4 regions of the Streptomyces ficellus genome follow, and region 2 is predicted to be linked to each of the others. Evidence: riboswitches for the same ligand, from Rfam matches in the RefSeq annotation. Region 2 holds a riboswitch; each other region holds the start of a gene.

Region 1 (5,074 bases), 3.2 Mb from region 2:
GATGACGTCCCAGGGCTTGAGCCGGTCCGACAGGGAGATCGTCGCGTAGTCGTGGCCCAGCGGGGCGCCCGCCTTCGCGGCGGCGGCGTTCGCGGCGGTCACGCCCGGCAGGACGCGGACCGGGACGTCCGTGTACGGGTCCTGGGAGGCGGCCTCCAGGACCGCCGTGGCCATGGCGAACACCCCGGGGTCGCCGCCCGACACCACCGCGACGCGGCGTCCCCGCCGGGCGAGGTCCAGGGCGAACTCGGCGCGCTCCGACTCGACCTTGTTGTCCGAGCCGTGCCGCTCCTGCCCGGGGCGCACCGGCACGCGGTCCAGGTAGGTGGTGTAGCCGACCAGGTCGGTCGCCGAGGCGAGCGCGCCGCGCGTCTCGGGCGTCAGCCACAGGGGGCCCGCCGGGCCGGTGCCGACGACCAGGACCTCGCCCCGCGCGGGCGCGGCCGGGCCGGAGTCGACGCGCGACGGGAGCACCGCCACGGAGAAGTAGGGGACCGACTCCGGGTCGACGTCCGCGAGGGCGCCCGTGCGTTCGCCAGCCATCGTGGCCCGCTCCACGTAGTGCGCGTCGTCCAGCCGCCCGGCCCGCTCCAGGGCGCGCCGCACCGCCGGGAACGTACGGCCCAGCTTCATCACGACCGCCGAGTCCGTCGCCGCCAGACGGGCCGTCAGCTCCTCCTCGGGCAGCGTGCCGGGGATGACCGTCAGGACCTCCTCGGCCTCGCACAGCGGCTTGCCCAGGCGGGCCGCCGACGCGCTCACCGAGGTGACTCCCGGGATGACCTGCGTGTCGTACCGGTGCGCCAGCCGCTTGTGCATGTGCTGGTAGGAGCCGTAGAACAGCGGGTCGCCCTCGGCGAGGACGGCGACCGTGCGGCCCGCGTCCAGGTGGGCCGCGAGCCGCGCCGACGCCTCCTCGTAGAAGTCGTCCAGCGCGCCCCGGTAGCCGCCCGGGTGGTCGGTGGTCTCCACCGTCAGCGGGTACATCAGCCGCTCTTCGAGGTGGTCCTCGCGGATGTGCTCCGCCGCGATGGAGCGCGCGATGGACCGGCCGTGGCGGGCGCAGTGGTACGCGATCACGTCGGCCGACGCGATGGCCCTGACCGCCGCGAGGGTCATCAGCTCCGGGTCGCCGGGGCCGAGCCCCACGCCGTACAGCTTGCCGCTCATGCCTGGATCTCCGCCTCGTGCGCGATCGCGTTGACCGCCGCCGCCGCCATGGCGCTGCCGCCCCGCCGGCCGCGCACCACCAGGTGCTCCAGGCCCGGGAACGCCGCCAGCGCGTCCTTGGACTCGGCCGCCCCGATGAACCCGACCGGTATGCCGATCACCGCCGCGGGGCGCGGCGCGCCCGCCTCGATCATCTCCAGCAGCCGGAAGAGGGCCGTGGGCGCGTTGCCCACCGCGACGACCGCGCCGTCGAGCCGGTCGCGCCACAGCTCCAGCGCGGCCGCGCTGCGCGTGGTGCCCAGTTCGGCGGCGAGGTCCGGGACGGACGGGTCGGACAGCGTGCACACCACGTCGTTGTCCGCGGGCAGCCGCTTGCGGGTGATGCCGCTGGCGACCATCCGCGCGTCGCACAGGACCGGCGCGCCGGCGCGCAGCGCCTCGCGGGCGCGGGCCACGACGTCCGGCGTGTACGCCAGGTCGCGGACGAGGTCGACCATGCCGCAGGCGTGGATCATGCGCACGGCGACCTGGCCGACGTCGGCCGGCAGGTCCGCGAGGTCCGCCTCCGCGCGGATCGTGGCAAAGGACTGGCGGTAGATCTCCGCGCCGTCCTTCTCGTAGTCGAACACTCTGCTCTCGCTCATCTCGTCGGTCCTTGTACGGTCATCTGGTACGCGCCTTCGCCGGTCGCCACCATGTCGGTCCACGCCCCCTGCGGGTGGCCGCAGCGGCGGGCGCACCCCGACCAGTGGACGGGCAGCGCGCCCTCGCGGGGCCGGGCGTCCGCCCGTACGTCGGACAGGGACTTGGCGCAGCCGGGGCGCCCGGTGCAGGCGGTGACGCCGATCCACGGCGAGTCGGTACGGGTGAGGAACCCGGCCCCGTCGAGGGCCCGCAGCCGCTCCTGGGCCGCCGCCCGGCCGGCGAGGCCCGGCAGGACGAACCCGCGCCAGGGGGTGACCCGCACCTCCCGGGCGGGCAGCAGCGCCCGCAGCTGCGCCGACGTCACCCGGCCCAGGCGGGCCAGCACGGACACCGTGTGGTCGCCGGCCAGTCCGGGCGCGGGTGGCCCGCTCGTCGCGCACACGTAGTCCGGTACGGGCTCCGCCGGGACGGCCGCCCGCCGCAGGTGTCCCGTCACGTCCAGGTCCTGCCCCGCGGGCAGCTCCCGCACCCGCCACGCACCGGTGCCCGCCTCCCGCGCGGCCGCGAGGAACGCCTCCGCCGCCGCGAGCGCGGCGCGGGGCGCGTCGGGGGCGGGCACCCGCCAGGTCCGGCCGGCGACGTGGAGCAGGGCACTTCCGCCGTCCCTCTCTGCGAGCAACGTCACATCGGCGGCGAGGGCCGCCACGTCGCCCCGGCCGTCGTCGACGGCGAACAGGAAGCGGCCCGAGAGTTCCGTGGTCCAGTCCTCGCCGCACAGCAGCTCGTCCAGCCGCCGGGCCCGGTCCATCACGGCGGGGCCGGCGAGCGGCGAGACGACCATGTTCCGTACCCGCTCGTGCCGTTCGGAGGCGGGCAGCAGCCCGGCGTCCCGCAGCAGCCCGGCGAGGTCCTGCCCGCAACCCTCGCCGAGGCCCCGCAGTTCGACGTTGCCCCGGGAGGTGAGGGAGAGGTGACCGTCGCCCAGCCGGTCGGCCGCGTCCGCCAGCACATAGAGCTGATGGGGCGTCAGGACGCCGGTGGGCAGCCGGAGTCGGGCCAGGGAGCCGTCGTCCGCCCGGTGCAGCCGCAGCGCACCCGGGCAGGCGTCACCACGGTCCCGGACCCGGTCCTGTATGTGAGCTTCACCCCGGTCCGCGGGGTTTGACGAGCTGGGCGGCATGGCGGCGAGCATACGCGCAGCCTCTACTATGCAGACGGCACAGGGTCCCAGGGCCCTAGGGAGGAAGCCCGGTGAGATTCCGGCGCGGTCCCGCCACTGTGAGTCCGTCCCGCGCGGACGAGTCAGGAACTCCCGCCGTCCCACGACCACCCGGGGCGCGGACACCCCGAGGAAGGCCTGCGCACGCCATGACGCACGCGACCACGCCCGAGGCGACGCCCGCCACGACGATCCTCCTCCTGTCGCACTCCGACACGGACCTGCTCAGCGCACGCGCGGCCGGCGGCCCCGTCGCGTACCGCTTCGCCAACCCCTCCCGCCTGCCGGTGGACGACCTGCCCGCCCTGCTCGACGGCGCGGACCTCGTCGTCGTACGCCTCCTCGGCGGCATCCGCGCCTGGGAGGAGGGCCTGGACGCGCTGCGCGCCGCCGGGAAGCCGCTCGTCGTCCTCACCGGCGAGCAGGCACCCGACGCGCAGCTGATGGAGACCTCCACCGTCCCGATCGGCATCGCGGCCGAGGCGCACGCCTACCTCGCCCACGGCGGCCCGGACAACCTCGAACACCTCGCCCGGTTCCTCTCCGACACCGTGCTGCTCACCGGCCACGGCTTCGAGCCGCCCGCCGCCGCCCCCACCTGGGGCCCCCTGGAGCGCACCCCGCGCGCCACCACCGGCCCCACGATCGCGGTGCTCTACTACCGCGCCCACCACATGAGCGGCAACACCGCCTTCGTCTCCGCCCTCTGCGACGCCGTCGAGGACGCCGGCGGCCAGGCCCTCCCGCTGTACGTGGCGTCCCTGCGCGCCCCCGAGCCGGAGCTCCTCGACACCCTGCGCACCGCCGACGCCGTCGTCACCACCGTCCTCGCCGCCGGCGGCACCAAGCCCGCCGAGGCCCAGGCGGGCGGCGACGAGGAGGCCTGGGACGCGGGCGCGCTCGCCGCCCTCGACGTCCCCGTCCTCCAGGCGCTGTGCCTGACCGGCTCCCGCTCCGCGTGGGAGGAGAATGACGAGGGCCTCTCGCCGCTCGACGCCGCCAGCCAGGTCGCCGTCCCCGAGTTCGACGGCCGCCTGATCACCGTCCCGTTCTCCTTCAAGGAGATCGACGCCGACGGCCTGCCCGCCTACGTCGCCGACCCCGAGCGCGCGGCCCGCGTCGCCGGGATCGCCGTACGCCACGCCCGCCTGCGCCACATCCCGAACGCCGGGAAGAAGCTGGCGCTGGTCCTCTCCGCGTACCCCACCAAGCACTCCCGCATCGGCAACGCCGTCGGCCTCGACACCCCCGCCTCCGCCGTCGCCCTGCTGCGCAGGCTGCGCGACGAGGGCTACGACTTCGGCGACGAGGACGTGCCGGGCCTCGCGTCCGGCGACGGTGACGAGCTGATCTACGCGCTGATCGAGGCCGGCGGCCACGACCAGGACTGGCTCACCGAGGAGCAGCTCGCCAAGAACCCGGTCCGCATCCCCGCCGCCGACTACAAGCGCTGGTACGCCGCCCTCCCGCAGGAGCTGCGCGACCAGGTCGAGCAGCACTGGGGCCCGCCGCCCGGCGAGATGTTCCTCGACCGCTCCGCCAACCCCGAGGGCGACATCGTGCTCGCCGCCCTGCGCCGCGGGAACCTGCTGATCCTCATCCAGCCGCCGCGCGGCTTCGGCGAGAACCCGATCGCGATCTACCACGACCCCGACCTGCCGCCCTCGCACCACTACCTGGCCGCCTACCGCTGGATCGGTACGCCGGAGGCCGACGGCGGCTTCGGCGCCGACGCCATGGTCCACCTCGGCAAGCACGGCAACCTGGAGTGGCTGCCCGGCAAGAACGCCGGCCTGTCCGCCGCCTGCGGCCCCGACGCCGCCCTCGGCGACATCCCGCTCGTCTACCCGTTCCTCGTCAACGACCCCGGCGAGGGCACCCAGGCCAAGCGGCGCGTCCACGCCACCCTCGTCGACCACTTGGTGCCGCCGATGGCGCGCGCCGAGTCGTACGGCGACATCACGCGCCTGGAGCAGCTGCTCGACGAGTACGCGCAGATCTCCTCCATGGACCCCTCCAAGCTCCCCGCGATCCGCGCCC
Region 2 (5,074 bases):
AGGCGAGCATGGTGACCGGCCCGGTGAGCATCCCCTTGACCGGCCGGTCGGTGAGGGACTGGGCGTACCGCGTCCAGCGGACCGTCATCGGCTCGGGGCGCGAGATGTCACCGGCGAGGACCGGCGGCCGGACGTAGCGGGTGCCGTACGACTGGACCCAGCCGGCCTGTGTGGCGAGGTAGCCGGTGAGCCGCTCGGCGAAGTACTGCACCATGTCGTTGCGTTCGGCCTCGCCGTGCACGAGGACGTCCAGACCGGCCTTCTCCTGGAAGGAGATCACCTCCTGGATCTCGGCCTCGATGCGCTGCTCGTAACCGGTGGCGTCGATCCGCCCGGCGCGCAGGTCCGCCCGCGCGGTGCGCACCTCGCCGGTCTGCGGGAACGAACCGATGGTCGTGGTGGGCAGCAGCGGCAGTCCGAGGTGCGCGCGCTGGGCGGCGGCCCGCTCGGCGTACGGCTGCGAGCGGCGGGCTGCGGCGTCGGTGACGGCTCCGGTACGGGCCCGGACAGCCGCGTCACGGGTGAGGGGGGAGCGGGCGCGGGACGCCAGGTCGGCCCGGTTCGCGGCCAGTTCGGCGGAGATCGCGTCCGTGCCCCGGGCCAGACCCTTGGCGAGGGTGACGAGTTCGGCCGTCTTCTGCCGGGCGAAGGCGAGCCAGCGGTGGATCTGCGGGTCGATGTCCCGCTCGAGGGCGGCGTCGATGGGCACGTGCAGCAGGGAGCAGGAGGCGGCCACGTCCACACGGCCGGCGAGCCCCAACAGGGTGCCGAGGGTGGACAGGGACTTCTCGTAGTCGTTGATCCAGACGTTGCGTCCGTCGACCACACCGGCCACCAGGCGCTTGCCGGGGAGGCCGCCGACGGCCGCGAGCGCGTCCAGGTTGGCGGCCGCGGCGCCGGTGAAGTCGAGCGCGAGACCGTCGACCGGAGCCTTGGCCAGCACCGGCAGTGCCTCGCCCAGCCGGTCGAAGTAGGAGGCGACGAGCAGCTTCGGCCGGTCCGTGAGTCCACCGAGGTCCCGGTAGGCGCGCTCGGCGGCGTTCAGCTCGGCCGCGGTGCGGTCCTGGACGAGCGCGGGCTCGTCGAGCTGCACCCATGCGGCGCCGGCCGCCCGCAGGTCGGCGAGGACCTCGGCGTACACCGGGAGCAGCCGGTCCAGCAGGGTGAGCGGGTCGAAGCCCGGCGCCACGCCGGGCGCGGGCTTGGCGAGCAGCAGGTAGGTGACGGGCCCGAGGAGGACGGGCCGGGCGGCGAGACCCAGCTCCAGCGCCTCCTTCAGCTCCGCGACCTGCTTGGTGGAGTCCGCCGTGAACTCGGTGTCCGGGCCCAGCTCCGGCACCAGGTAGTGGTAGTTGGTGTCGAACCACTTGGTCATTTCCAGCGGCGCCACGTCCTGGGTGCCGCGCGCCATGGCGAAGTAGCCGTCCAGGGCGCCGGCGCGGGTACCGGTGCCGGCAGCGGCCTCGAAGGCGGCCCGGTGGCGTGCGGGGATCGCTCCGACCATGACGGTGGTGTCGAGGACGTGGTCGTACATCGAGAAGTCGCCGGTGGGCACTTCGTGGACACCGGCGCCGGCCAGCTCGTTCCAGTTCGCCCGGCGCAGTCCGGCGGCCGTGGCACGGAGGGCGTCGGCGGTGACGCGGCCCTTCCAGTACCCCTCGATCGCCTTCTTCAGCTCCCGGTTCGGCCCCTGGCGCGGATAGCCGTACACGGTGGCCCGTGCTGCCGCGGCTGCGGTCTTCGTGGTCACGGAGATCTCCTTCGCGAGATGAATCCCTGAGATCCCGGGGACGGGACGAGAGCGCGAAGGGGTGACGGACCGGACGGTGCGGCCTCGCGCGGTGTGCGCGGCCGTCCGCCCGATGTGTACGCCGACCCGCCCTCGAGGTCACCGGGATGCCGCACGCGACGGTTCGCGTACGGACAGCGGGCAGGTCTTCGGACTCGCGGGCACTTCCTCCCCGAGGAGGTCTCCTACTGGCCGTCGCTTCCCAGGCCCCTGCGGACCCAGTGCGTATGACGGCGGTCGTTCCCGCTCACCGCTGCGGGGCAGTCCCGGATTCCCACCGGGTTCCCTCTTGCGACGCCTCCCGCCTGGCGGGCGGGGGCGAACCAGCTGTGCCGGTCAGCCTACGCGGCGGTGCCGCACGACGGAGCGGTACCTCCGGCATTCGGACGGCGGGGACGACGTGAGGTGGGACACACGGGCCCACGGCCCGGCGGCGTACGAGTGCGGGCCCACGGCCCGGAGGGCGTACGAGTGCGGGCCCACAGCCCGGCGGGTACGAGTGCGGGAACGCGTCCGGTCGGGGACGTGTCCCAGCGGTAACGCGTCCGGGCGGGAAGCGTCATCCCCGCGCTTCCCGCCCCGACACCTGACGCCGGCCCCTCAACCGGCGCCGGGCTCATCCCCCGTCGTACGGGTGGAACCCCCGGCCCGACTTGCGGCCGAGGAGACCCGCCTCCACCATCCGCTGGAGCAGCGGCGGCGGGGCGTACAGCGGCTCCTTGAACTCGTCGTACAGGGACTCGGCGATCGAGGCCACGGTGTCCAGCCCGATCAGGTCCGCGAGCCTGAGCGGACCCATGGGGTGGGCGCAGCCGAGCTCCATGCCGGCGTCCACGTCGGCGGGCGAGGCGAACCCGGACTCCGTCATGCGGATGGCCGACAAGAGGTACGGGACGAGCAGGGCGTTGACCACGAAGCCGGCCCGGTCCTGGGAACGGATCACCGTCTTGCCGAGAACGCCGGTGACGAACCCCTCCACCAGCGCGACGGTCGCGGCCGAGGTGTGCAGGGACGTCACGACCTCCACCAGTGGCAGCACGGGCACCGGGTTGAAGAAGTGCAGCCCCACCACCCGGTCCGCGCGGCCGGTCGCCATGCCGAGGCGCATGACCGGGAGGGACGAGGTGTTGGTGGCCAGTACCGCCGCCGGATCCTCGACGATCTTGTCGAGCGCGGTGAAGACCTCGGTCTTGGCGTCCGCGTGCTCCACGACCGCCTCGACGACCAACTGCCGGTCGGCCAGGTCCTCCAGGCTTCCGGTGACGACCAGGCGGGCGAGCGCGTCGCCCGCCGCGCGGCGCTCCAGCTTCCCGCGGCGCACCGCACGGTCCAGGGACGCCGACACCCTTTCCCGGGCGGCGCGCGCGGCGACCGCGTCCACCTCGCAGAGCACGGTGTCCAGCCCGGCCCGCGCGCAGACCTCCGCGATCCCGGCGCCCATCTGCCCTCCGCCGACCACGCCGACACGCCGCACCGCCACGCGCTCGGGCCCGCTCATGACCGGCCCTCCCCGCGGTCCGCGCGGCGGACGAGGTGGCGCGAGTAGGCGTCCGGCGTGAAGAAGAGCGGCAGCGCGCTGTTCAGCGCCGTGTGCTCGAAGAGCGCCCGGACCTCGTCGACCGCCGCCCACGGGTACTCGGCCCCCAGAGCGGCGACCTCGTCGTCCAGTACGGCCAGCACCGTCTCGCGGTCGACGACCCGGTGGCGCAGCCACTGCCAGACCTGCACACGGGCGATCTCGGCGGTGGCCGCGTCCTCCATCAGCCCGTTGAGGGCGACCGCCCCCCGCCCGCGCAGCCAGGCGTCGAAGTAGCGCAGGGCGACCGCGATGTTGGTGCGCACGCCCTCCGGGGTGGGCGGGCCGCTGACGCGGCGCACGGACAGCAGGTCGGCCGCGGTGACCTCGACGTCGTCACGGGTACGGTCCAGCTGGTGCGGCCGTTCTCCCAGGACGCCGTCGAACACCGCCCGGCACACCGGGACGAGCCGGGGGTGGGCGACCCAGGAGCCGTCGAAGCCGTCCTCCGCCTCGCGTTCCTTGTCGAGCCGGACCGTGGCCAGGGCGGCCTCGTGGGCGGCCGGGTCCTTACCGGGCACCTGGGCGGCCATGCCGCCGATGGCGTGGGCGCCGCGCTTGTGGCAGGTGCGGACGAGCAGTTCGGTGTACGCGCGCATGAAGGGGGCCGTCATGGTGACCCTGGCACGGTCGGGCAGCAGGAAGTCGGTCCGGTGCCCGAACGTCTTGATCATGCTGAACAGGTAGTCCCAGCGGCCCGCGTTGAGACCGGAGCTGTGCTCGCGCAGCTCGTAGAGGATCTCCTCCATCTCGAAGGCGGCGGTGATCGTCTCGATGAGCACGGTGGCGCGGACGGTGCCGCGCGGGATGCCGAGGAGCTCCTGGGCGAGGACGAAGACGTCGTTCCACAGCCGGGCCTCGTAGCGGTTCTCCAGCTTGGGCAGGTAGAAGTACGGTCCGTGCCCGGCGTCCAGCTGGCGCCGGGCGCAGTGGAAGAAGTACAGGCCGAAGTCGACGAGAGAAGCCGGGACGGTCTCGCCGTCGAGCTCCAGGTGCTCCTCGGTGAGGTGCCAGCCGCGCGGGCGGATCACGATGGTGGCGAGGCTGCCGGGGGCGCCCAGCCGGTACGCCTTCCCTCCGGGGGCCGTGAAGTCGATGCGCCGTTCGATGGCGTCGAGCAGCGTGAGCTGGCCGCCGACGACGTTGTCCCAGGTGGGTGCGGTGGCATCCTCGAAGTCCGCCATCCACACCTGGGCCCCGGAGTTGAGCGCGTTCACGGCCGTACGGCGCTCGGGCGGACCGGTGATCTCGACACGGCGGTCCGTCAGCCCCGGCGCCGGAGGGGCGACGCGCCAGGTGGGGTCGTCGCGGACGGCGGACGTCACCAGGGGGAACTCGAGGGGAGAGCCGGCCGAAAGGCGGATCGCCTGCCGGCGGCGCTCCTTCAGCACCTCCAGCCGGCGCTCGCGGAAGGCGGCGACGAGGGTCCCGACGAAGTCCAGGGCCGCGGGGGTGAGGATCTCGTCGTGACGTTCGCCCGGGGCCGCGAGGACGCGGAGCCGGTGGGTCAGTGCGCTGGCGGTGGTCATGGGGCCTCCTGAGTGGGGAGCGGAGCGGGGGCGGACGGACACGGTCGCCCGGCCCCCGCCCGGCCGGCGGAACCGGGGGCCCGGCACGGCCTGCTGCGTGGGACCGCGGCGCGAGACCGCGGGGCGGGGGCCGGGGGCGGGCCTGGGGGCCCGCCGGCGGGCGTTCCTAGTGGAACTGCT
Region 3 (5,074 bases), 260 kb from region 2:
GCCTTCACCCCGACGGCGGAACGCTCCTCCGCCGGCCCGCGCGCACCCTGGTGATCACTCATGGTCCACATGGTCACCCGGTCCCCGGCACCCCGCACGCCGAGCCGAGGCGGGCCGGGCCGGACCGGGCCGGGTCGAGCGGGACCGGGTCGCGGTGGACCTCGGCGCGGTGAAGAGGCAGCATCGAAGGGTGACCGGGCCGCACGAGGGAGGGGTTGCGCATGGGCAGCCAGGAAGTCGTCGCCGGCCTGCCCCAGGTCGTGTCCCGGGTCGCGTCCGGCGACAAGGAGGCGTTCGCCACGCTCTACGACGCCGTCGCCGCGCCGGTCTTCGGTCTGGTGCTGAGGGTGGTCAGGGACGCGGCGCAGTCCGAGGAGGTGGCGCAGGACGTCATGGTGGAGGTGTGGCGTACCGCGGCGCGCTTCTCGCCCGAACGGGGAAGCGTCATGACGTGGGTGATGACGATGGCTCACCGCCGCGCGGTGGACCGGGTGCGCGCCGAACGGGCGGCCGCGGAGCGTGAGCGGCGCGACGCGCGGCGGGCCCTGATGCCGGCGTACGACGAGGTCGGCGAGGAGGTGGCGGCGCGGCTGGAGAGCGAGGAGGTGCGCCGGTGCCTTCAGTCGCTGACCGAGGTCCAGCGGCAGGCCGTCGCCCTCGCCTACTACGCGGGCTACACCCACCGTGAGCTCGCCGCGTCGCTGTCGGCACCGCTGGGCACGGTCAAGACCCGGCTGAGGGACGGTCTGCTCCGCCTCCGGGACTGCATGGGGGTGAGGGCATGAGCGACGAGCATCCGCACCTCGCGACCGGTGCGTACGCGCTGGACGCGCTCCCCGACGACGAGCGGGCGGCCTTCGCACGTCATCTGGAGGGATGCCCGGCGTGCGCGCGGGAGGTGCGCGAGCTGACGGCCACCGCGGCGCTGCTGGGGTCGGCCGTCGCGTCCGCCCCGCCCGCCGGGATGAAGGAGGCGGTACTGGCGGGCATCGAGGGCGTACGGCAGTCCCCGTCGCCCGGCGGGCCGCCACCCGGTGCCGCCGCCCGGCTCGTCTCGGGCAGCAGGCGCGCCGTCGGCGGGCTGGTCCTCGCGGCGTGCCTGGTGGTGCTGGCGGGCTTCGGCGGGGTGGCGGCGTGGCAGTGGCAGGAGGCGCGGAACGCCCAGGAGCAGGCGCGGCAGGCCAGGGCGGAGACGGACCGGCTGGTCGCCGTCCTGGCGGCGCCGGACGCCCGTACGGTCACGGGAACCGTCGAGGGCGGCACGAGGGCGACGGTGGTCGTGGCCCGTTCCGAGAACAGCGCGGTCTTCGTGGCGTCCGGTCTGCCGGAGCTGCCGGGTGACCGGACGTACCAGCTGTGGTTCGACGAGGACGGCGCCATGCGCCCGGCCGGCCTGGTGGGGCGGGACGGCGCGTCGCTGATGGAGGGGGACGTGGACGGCGCCACCGGGGTCGGTGTGACGGTCGAGCCCTCCGGTGGTTCCCCGCGGCCCACGACCGCGCCCCTGATGGAGATGACGCTGCCCGCGTGACGGGCGCCGGGAAGGGGGCGCCCAGGGGCTGGACGCCCGGTTCCGGTGCGCCGGCGCGCGTCAGGCCTTCGGCATGAGCACGGTGTCGATGACGTAGACGGTGGCGTTGGCGGTGGCGATGTTGCCGCACACCACGTTCGCCGTGCCGTTGACCTTGTAGGACTCGCCCGAGCCGGAGGTCGTGAGGGTGCTCTTCTCCAGGGTCGGGAAGGTGCCGTTCTCCATCTGCTGCGGGGTGAGCTTCTGGCCGACGACGTGGTAGGTGAGGATCTTCGTCAGCGCGGCCTTGTCGTTGAGGACCTTGTCGAGCTGTGCCTTCGGGATCTTCTCGAACGCCTCGTTCGTCGGGGCGAACACGGTGATGTCGCGGGCGTCGTTCAGCGTGCCGGCCAGTCCGGCCTTCTGGACGGCGGTGACCAGGGTGGACAGCGCCGGGGTGTTCGAGGCGGCGGTGGCGACCGGCTGCTTCGCCATCTCCGCCAGGCTGCCGGGGCCCTCCGCGGGCACGGACGCGCAGGCCGGGCCGAACGGGTCATCCGCCCTCGTGTCGCCCACCGCGCTGGTGGCGGACCAGCCGGCCAGCCCCAGGGGCAGGACGGCGGCGACGGCCACGGCTCCGGCGGTACGGCGGATCGGGATCGTCTTCATCGCTTCATCCTTGGTGTGAGAGGTCCTGCGCGGGTGACCGCCCGGGCCGGTGGCCGCCCGTCGCGGGGACGGGGTTCCATCGCTTCACACCTGTACTTCGGAGCCGGGACCGGAATGGATTGGTCCCCGTTCCGCACGGCGATGGCGGGCCGGTCAGGCTCGGGGCCCCTTGGAGGTGAGGACGCAGTCTCCGCAGTAACCGGCCCCGCGGACGCGGTAGTAGAGGCAGCAGCTGCGGCGGCGGTACGTGAGGGGCTGGGCGGTGAACGCGCCCGCGCCGGCCAGCGGCTCGCGCTCCAGCAGGGCGGTGGCGAGCGGGACCGGTGGGTGCGGGGCGCCGGGGGCGTGGGCGAGCAGCACCCGGACGGCGCCGATGAGGGCGGAGGCGGCGTTGCCGCGCAGGGCGTGCGGGGAGACGCCGTAGTGCCGGCGTACGGCGTCGGCCAGCGGCAGCAGGTTGCGGACGACCACGGCCTCGTGCAGGCCGTCGGCCAGGCCGTCCGGGGCGGCGGCCGTGGTGGTGGCTTCGGGGAGCCAGAGGTCGATGGGGCCCGATTCGGGCGTCCGCCACCACAGCCGGCCGGGCGCGAGGTCGGGTACGCGCCCGGTGAGGGAGGCCGTCGCCAGGCCGATCGACCACAGGCGGGCGGCGGTCCCGATGTGCAGGGTGGAGGCGGCCACCCGCCGCTGGCCGGTGCCGAGCCGCCGCGCCACGGCCTCGACGTACCGGTCCAGCACCTCGTGGTCCCCGTACAGCTCGGAGAGCGGCCGGTAGCGGGAGGCGTCCGGCCGGGGGCCGTGGGACACCGCGAAGTAGGGGCCGATGGCGGACACGCGGGCGAAGACGTCGGTGGTCACCATGTGCGTACCGCCCGGGTCAGTGCGTGGAAGGCAGCGGGGCGCACGACGCCGTCGCCGACGGGCCGTGGTCCGTCGCCGCCCGCGGACGCCGGCAGGCCGTCACGCGTACGAGGGCACACGGGTGCCACCGTCCTCTCTCGGGGAAGTCCGCCCCGGTCCATCGAGGTGCGACGGCGTGAGTCTCCTGACTCGGGATCGACGCTCCCCCGGCCTTCCCGCCCCTCTACGGGGCCGTGGCCATGGCGGGTTCGCTCCCCCTGCACAGTGGCGGTACCGTGCCGGAATCTCACCGGCTTCCTCGTTCCGCCGTCGCTGGTCGGACCGCAGCATCCCAGACCGTGACCCGGCGCGCCAGCGCGTCTCCGTAGTACGAGGCGCCCGCGATGATCAAGGGCTGGCGAAGAGGGCAAGGTCACAGCCGTGCCCTCTGCTGCTCCTTTGGGCATGTGCCCTAGCATCCGAGCATGACGGTCCTGCCTGATGACGGGCTCTCGCTGGCCGCCGATTTCCCTGCCGCGACCCACGAGCAATGGCAGCGCCTGGTTGAGGGCGTGCTGCGCAAGTCGGGCAAGGAAGCCGAAGGCACAGCAGCCGAAGACGCATTGTCCACCGCGCTGGAGGACGGGCTGCGCACGCGCCCCCTCTATACGGCGCACGACACCGCCCCCGAGCCCGGTTTCCCCGGTTTCGCCCCGTTCGTACGGGGTGGCCGGGCGACCGGGAACACCGCGGGCGGCTGGGACCTGCGCCAGCGGTACACCGTGGCGGCGGGCGACGCCGTGCTCGGCGACCTGGAGAACGGCGTCACGTCGCTCTGGCTCGTCGTCGGTGAGGGCGGCCTGCCGGTGTCGTCGATCGAGCGTGTCCTCGACGGCGTCCACCTCGACCTGGCGCCCGTCGTCCTCGACGCCGGACGCGACGTCCAGGACGCCGCGGACGCGCTGCTGCGGCTGTACGAGCGGCGGGGCGTCGACCGCGGCGCGGCGCGCGGCGGCCTCGGCGCCGACCCGCTGGGGTACGAGGCCCGCACGGGCCGGCCCTGCGACATCACGCCCACCACGGACCTGGCGCACCGGTGCGCCGAGGGCTACCCGGGCCTGCGGGCCCTGACGGTGGACGCGCTGCCGTACCACGAGGCCGGCGGTTCGGCCGCGCAGGAGCTGGGCGCCTCGCTCGCCACCGGCGTCGCCTACCTGCGCGAACTGACCGGGGCGGGGCTGCCGGTGGAGCGGGCGTGCGCCCAGCTGGAGTTCCGGTACGCGGCCACCGCCGACCAGTTCCTGACGATCGCGAAGTTGCGCGCCGCGCGCCGCCTGTGGGCGCGCGTGGCAGAGGTGTGCGGAGCGGTCGGCGCCGGTGCGCAGGTCCAGCACGCGGTGACCTCGCCCGTGATGATGTCGCGCCGCGACCCGTGGGTGAACATGCTGCGGACGACCATCGCGACCCTGGGCGCGGGTGTCGGCGGCGCCGACGCCGTCACGGTCCTCCCCTTCGACCACGCCCTGGGGCTGCCGGACGCCTTCGCCCGGCGCATCGCCCGCAACACCTCGACGATCCTCATAGAGGAATCGCACCTGTCCCGGGTCATCGACCCGGCCGGCGGGTCCTGGTACGTGGAGCGCCTGACCGACGAACTGGCGCACGCGGGCTGGGAGTTCTTCCAGTGGATCGAGCGGAACGGCGGCCAGGCCACGGCCCTGCGCTCGGGCCGGCTCGGCCAGGAGCTGGCGGACACCTGGGCGGCGCGCGGCGCGAAGCTGGCCAAGCGGCGCGAACCCATCACCGGCGTCAGCGAGTTCCCGCACCTGGCGGAGCGGGCCGTGGAGCGCGAACCGGCGCCCGAGGGCCCGGCCGGCGGGCTGCCCCGCGTGCGGCGCGACGAGGCGTTCGAGGCGCTGCGCGCCCGCTCCGACGCCCACCTCGCCGCCACCGGCGCCCGGCCCCGTGTCTTCCTGGCGACGCTCGGCCCCGCCGCGGCGCACTCCGCGCGCGCCACGTTCGCGTCCAACCTGTTCCAGGCGGGCGGCATCGAGC
Region 4 (5,074 bases), 5.4 Mb from region 2:
GTGTCGCCGTAGGTGACCGTTCCGTGGTTGCGCAGGAGGCAGCCGGTGCGGTCGTCCAGGGCGCGCATCATGTGGGCGGCGAGGTCCGGCGTGCCGTACAGGGCGTAGGGGGCGACGCGGACGGGGCCGCCGAGGGCCGCGGCCATGTAGTGGATCGGTGGGAGTTCGGTGACGAGGGTCGACGCGGCGGTGGCGTGGACGGCGTGGGTGTGCACGACGGCGCGGGCCGTGGTGCGGCGGTAGATCTCCAGGTGCATGGGGAGTTCGCTGGTGGGCGCGAGCCGGCCGCGGACCTGGGTGCCGTCGAGGTCGACGGCGACGGTGTCGGCGGGGGTGAGCCGGTCGTACGGCACGCCGCTGGGGGTGACGAGCACCAGGTCCCCCACCCGTGCGGAAACGTTTCCGGAGGTACCGACGACCAGCCCGTCCGTCACCGTCCTGCGGGCGGTGCCGACCAGTGCGTCCCATGCCCGCTCGATCGCGTCCTGTGTCATGCACCCGATCCTGTCAGGCACCGGGCGGGTCCGGCACGAGTGATCCATGTCTCGTCGGCGGGTCGGCGCCGGGCCACGGCGCGGCCGTGAGGAGACGGGGCGGGGTGCCGGAATCGCCCGGTTTTCCGGCCCCGACCTCACGCCCGGGGGCGTAAGCGGAATGACCGCACCCCGCTTGGGGTCACCATGGCGCCCGAGCCAGTTCACCTTCCGTTCACTCAGGTTGCTTACGTTCGCCGTGCCACTGACGTCGAACGATTGCCTGGGTAAATGGAACACATCACGCTGCTGCTCGCCATTGTGGTCGTGACAGCTCTCGTGTTCGATTTCACGAACGGTTTCCATGACACCGCCAACGCGATGGCGACCACCATCTCGACCGGCGCGATGAAGCCCAAGACGGCGGTGGCCATGTCCGCCGTGCTCAACCTGGTCGGCGCCTTCCTGTCCGTCGAGGTCGCCAAGACGATCTCCAGCGGACTCGTCACCGAGGACGGCATCACACCAGAAGTGATCTTCGCGGCGCTCGTCGGCGCGATCCTGTGGAACCTGCTGACGTGGCTGGTCGGCCTGCCGTCCAGCTCCTCCCACGCCCTGATGGGCGGCCTGGTCGGCGCCACCGTCGCCTCCGTCGGCATCGGCGGCGTCAACGGCGGCGTGGTCGTCACCAAGGTCCTGATCCCGGCCGTCGCGGCCCCGCTGGTCGCGGGCATCGCCGCGATGCTCGCCGCCCGCCTGACGTACAAGGCGGGCAAGCACGTCGACGAGAAGACCGGCCGCAAGGGTTACCGCGCCGGCCAGATCGCCTCGGCCGGTCTGGTCTCCCTCGCCCACGGCACCAACGACGCGCAGAAGACGATGGGCATCATCACCCTCGCCCTGGTCGCCGGAGGCGTCCTCGTGCCCGGCTCGAACCCGCCGGTCTGGGTGATCGTCTCCGCCGGTCTGGCCATCGCCCTCGGCACCTACCTCGGTGGCTGGCGCATCATCCGCACCATGGGCAAGGGCCTCACGGACCTCCAGCCGCAGCAGGGCTTCGCCGCCCAGACCAGCGCGGCGGCCGTCATCCTGGCCTCCTCCAACCTGGGCTTCTCGCTCTCCACCACGCACTCCTGCTCCGGCGCCGTGATGGGCGCGGGCCTCGGCCGCAAGGGCGGCGTGGTCCGCTGGTCGACGGCGACCCGGATGTTCGTCGCCTGGGGCCTGACCCTGCCGGCCGCCGGCCTGGTCGCCGCCGCCTCCGAGTACGTCACCAAGCAGGGTGACTGGGGCGTCGCCGCCGTCGCGGTCTTCCTGGTCGCCTCCTGCGCCGCGATCTGGTTCATCTCCCGCCGCCAGGTCGTCGACCACACCAACGTCAACGAGGTGGAGCAGGAGGAGCCCGCGGGCGTCGTGACCACCGCGATCGCGGCCGTCACCCCGCCGCCCCCGGCCGGTGCCGTCGCGGTCACCGCCGAGGAGCTCAAGGCCACCATCCCCGCCCCGGCGGGTGAGGCGAACTCGACGTCCCACGCCCCGGCTCCCGCCGCCACGGTGTAAGGAAAGAACAGCATGAAGATCGACTGGGCAGCTCTCGGCTCCGTCTTCGGGGTCAGCCTCCTGGCCACCGTCGCACTGGTGGGCCTGTTCACCCTCGGCATCGTCGGCCTCTCCAAGCAGGAGACCGCCTCCGCCGGCGGGGGCTCCGCCACCCTCGCCCGCACGGGTGCCTACGCCTGCTTCGCGCTCTGCGCGGCGGCCGTGGCGTACGGGATCTTCCTGATCGTCACCTGATCGGGTCTCCCCCGGCTCTCCCCCGGCGCCCCCGGAACGACATGTCGTTCCGGGGGCGCCGTCGTACGCCGGTGTGTGCCTCGGCACAACCTCCCGCCGCAGGTCAACAGCGAGTTGACGGGCGTTCGCGGGGCGTGGTGGACTGCCGGGGCCATTACGGCGGCAGGTGAGGAAGCCGGTGCGACTCCGGCGCGGTCCCGCCACTGTGAGTTCGCCCTGACGGGCGGATGAGTCAGGAACTCCCGTCGCCGGTCACGTCGAGCCAGGGCGCGGACCCTGAGTGAGGACATCACCATGCCCGGCTGCCTTCGCGCTGCCCCGGAAGCACCCAGCACATCGAGAACCCATGCGCGGTGACCGCGTCTTCGCGTACGGCGCCGCCGCCGGGCTGGCCGCCGATCTGCTGCTCGCCGACCCCCGCCGCGGGCACCCCGTCGCCGCGTTCGGGCGCGCCGCGGGCGCGGTGGAGGGCGTGTTGTGGCGCGACCACCGCGCGTGGGGCGCACTGCACTCCGTGGTGTGCGCCGGGGGCGCGGCCGGGGCGGCGGTGCTCGTCAGCCGGGCGGTACGCGACCGGGGCGCCGTTCCCGCCGCGCTCACCGCGGCCGCCGTGTGGGCCGTCGTCGGTGGTACGACGCTGGGGCGCGAGGCCCGCGCGATCGGGGGCGCACTGGCCGCCGGCGACCTGGAGGTGGCGCGCGAACGGCTGCCGCACCTGTGCGGGCGGGACCCGCAGTCCCTGGACGGCCCCGGCATCGCCCGCGCGGTCGTCGAGTCGGTCGCCGAGAACACCTCCGACGCCGTGGTCGGCGCCCTGGTGTGGGGCGCGGTCGGCGGCGTACCGGGCCTGGTGGCCTTCCGGGCGGTGAACACGCTCGACGCGATGGTGGGCCACAAGTCCCCGAGGTACCGCCGCTTCGGCTGGGCGTCGGCGCGCCTGGACGACGTGGCCGGCTGGCCGGGCGCCCGGCTGACGGCCGCCCTGGCCGCGGTCGCGGGCGGGAACCCGCGCGGCGCGGTCCGGGCCTGGCGGGCCGACGCGGACAAGCACCCGAGCCCGAACGCGGGCCCGGTGGAGGCGTCGTTCGCCGGCGCGCTGGGTGTACGGCTGGGCGGGACGCTGTCGTACGGCGGGCGCGTCGAGCACCGGCCGGTGCTCAACGCGGCGGGCCGGGCGGTGGAGGTGGCGGACATCGAGCGGGCGGTGCGGTTGTCGCGCCGGGTGAGCGCCCTGACCCTCGCGGTGTGCGCGGGCGGGCGGCTGGCGTTCGGGGCGATGAGGCGGAGGCGTACATGAAGCGGGGTGGGGGGCTGCTCGTCGCGGGCACCACGTCCGACGCGGGCAAGAGCGTCGTCACGGCCGGCATCTGCCGCTGGCTGGTGCGGCAGGGCGTGAAGGTCGCGCCGTTCAAGGGGCAGAACATGTCCCTGAACTCGTTCGTGACGCGCGAGGGCGCGGAGATCGGGCGGGCTCAGGCCATGCAGGCGCAGGCGGCGCGCGTGGAGCCGACCGCGCTGATGAACCCGGTGCTGCTCAAGCCGGGCAGCGACCGCTCCAGCCAGGTCGTGCTGATGGGCAAGCCGGTCGGCGAGCTGAGCGCCCGCGGCTACCACGGCGGCCGCCAGCAGGCGCTGCTCGGCACGGTCGTGGAGTGCCTGGAGGAGCTGCGGAGCACGTACGACGCCGTCATCTGCGAGGGCGCGGGCAGCCCGGCGGAGATCAACCTGCGGCGCACCGACATCGTCAACATGGGCATCGCGCGCGCCGCCCGCTTCCCGGTGGTCGTGGTGGGCGACATCGACCGGGGCGGCGTGTTCGCGCAGTTCTTCGGTACGACGGCGCTGCTGGCGCCGGAGGACCAGGAGCTGGTCGCGGGTTATCTGGTGAACAAGTTCCGGGGTGACGTGACGTTGCTGGAGCCGGGCCTGGACATGCTGCTGGACCTGACCGGCCGGCGGACCCTCGGTGTCCTGCCGTACGCGCACGGGCTCGGCATCGACGAGGAGGACGGGCTGCGGGTGTCGCTGCGCGGCGCGGTCCGCGAGTCGGTCGTCGCGCCGCCGGCCGGCGAGGACGTGCTGCGGGTCGCCGTCTGCGCCGTACCGCTGATGTCCAACTTCACGGACGTCGACGCGCTGGCCGCCGAACCGGGCGTGGTGGTCCGGTTCGTGGACCGGCCGGAGGAGCTGGCCGACGCGGACCTGGTGGTGGTGCCCGGGACGCGCGGGACGGTGAGGGCGCTGGCGTGGCTGCGCGAGCGGGGCCTCGCGGAGGCGATCGCGCGGCGGGCCGCCGAGGGGCGCCCGGTGCTCGGCATCTGCGGCGGCTTCCAGGCGCTGGGCGAGCACATCGACGACGAGGTGGAGTCCCGGGCCGGTGCGGTCGAGGGGCTCGGGCTGCTCCCGGTGCGGGTGCGGTTCGCGCCGGAGAAGACACTGGCGCGGCCGGTCGGCGAGGCTCTCGGCGAGCGGGTCGAGGGGTACGAGATCCACCACGGTGTCGCCGACGTGCGCGGCGGCGAGCCGTTCCTGGACGGGTGCCGCGTCGGGGCGGTGTGGGGCACGCACTGGCACGGCTCGCTGGAGAGCGACGGCTTCCGGCGGGCGTTCCTGGCGCAGGTGGCGCGGGCGGCGGGGAGACGGTTCGTGCCGGCGCCCGGGACGTCGTTCGGGGCGCTGCGCGAGGAGCAGCTGGACCGGCTGGGTGACCTGATCGAGGAGCACGCGGACACCGACGCGCTCTGGAAGCTCATCGAGCGGGGTGCCCCGGCCGGGCTGCCGTTCGTTCCGCCGGGGGCGCCATGACG

What was found. A riboswitch is a leader RNA that binds a small molecule or an ion and turns the genes downstream of it on or off. The one in region 2 is predicted to bind cobalamin.
Region 1: it holds a riboswitch for cobalamin, as region 2 does, so the genes downstream of both, cobN (cobaltochelatase subunit CobN) here and metE (5-methyltetrahydropteroyltriglutamate--homocysteine S-methyltransferase) in region 2, are expected to answer to the same signal.
Region 3: it holds a riboswitch for cobalamin, as region 2 does, so the genes downstream of both, EIZ62_RS02455 ((2Fe-2S)-binding protein) here and metE (5-methyltetrahydropteroyltriglutamate--homocysteine S-methyltransferase) in region 2, are expected to answer to the same signal.
Region 4: it holds a riboswitch for cobalamin, as region 2 does, so the genes downstream of both, EIZ62_RS25645 (cobalamin biosynthesis protein) here and metE (5-methyltetrahydropteroyltriglutamate--homocysteine S-methyltransferase) in region 2, are expected to answer to the same signal.

The regions. Positions count from the first base shown of each region.
Region 1 is NZ_CP034279.1:3,489,172-3,494,245, reverse strand. It holds gene EIZ62_RS15470 (precorrin-2 C(20)-methyltransferase) at 1-1,170, opposite strand, end outside; gene EIZ62_RS15465 (precorrin-8X methylmutase) at 1,167-1,814, opposite strand; gene EIZ62_RS15460 (cobalamin biosynthesis protein CobG) at 1,811-2,995, opposite strand; cobalamin riboswitch at 3,021-3,142, shown strand; gene cobN (cobaltochelatase subunit CobN) at 3,184-5,074, shown strand, end outside.
Region 2 is NZ_CP034279.1:296,637-301,710, reverse strand. It holds gene metE (5-methyltetrahydropteroyltriglutamate--homocysteine S-methyltransferase) at 1-1,750, opposite strand, end outside; cobalamin riboswitch at 1,913-2,132, opposite strand; gene EIZ62_RS01370 (3-hydroxybutyryl-CoA dehydrogenase) at 2,406-3,287, opposite strand; gene aceB (malate synthase A) at 3,284-4,894, opposite strand; gene aceA (isocitrate lyase) at 5,061-5,074, opposite strand, start outside.
Region 3 is NZ_CP034279.1:552,127-557,200, forward strand. It holds gene EIZ62_RS02435 (MFS transporter) at 1-62, opposite strand, end outside; gene sigK (ECF RNA polymerase sigma factor SigK) at 222-785, shown strand; gene EIZ62_RS02445 (anti-sigma factor) at 782-1,531, shown strand; gene EIZ62_RS02450 (fasciclin domain-containing protein) at 1,592-2,179, opposite strand; gene EIZ62_RS02455 ((2Fe-2S)-binding protein) at 2,333-3,040, opposite strand; cobalamin riboswitch at 3,196-3,381, opposite strand; gene EIZ62_RS02460 (methylmalonyl-CoA mutase subunit beta) at 3,505-5,074, shown strand, end outside.
Region 4 is NZ_CP034279.1:5,733,348-5,738,421, reverse strand. It holds gene EIZ62_RS25660 (class II aldolase/adducin family protein) at 1-494, opposite strand, end outside; gene EIZ62_RS25655 (inorganic phosphate transporter) at 765-2,033, shown strand; gene EIZ62_RS25650 (hypothetical protein) at 2,046-2,267, shown strand; cobalamin riboswitch at 2,389-2,528, shown strand; gene EIZ62_RS25645 (cobalamin biosynthesis protein) at 2,614-3,564, shown strand; gene EIZ62_RS25640 (cobyric acid synthase) at 3,561-5,072, shown strand.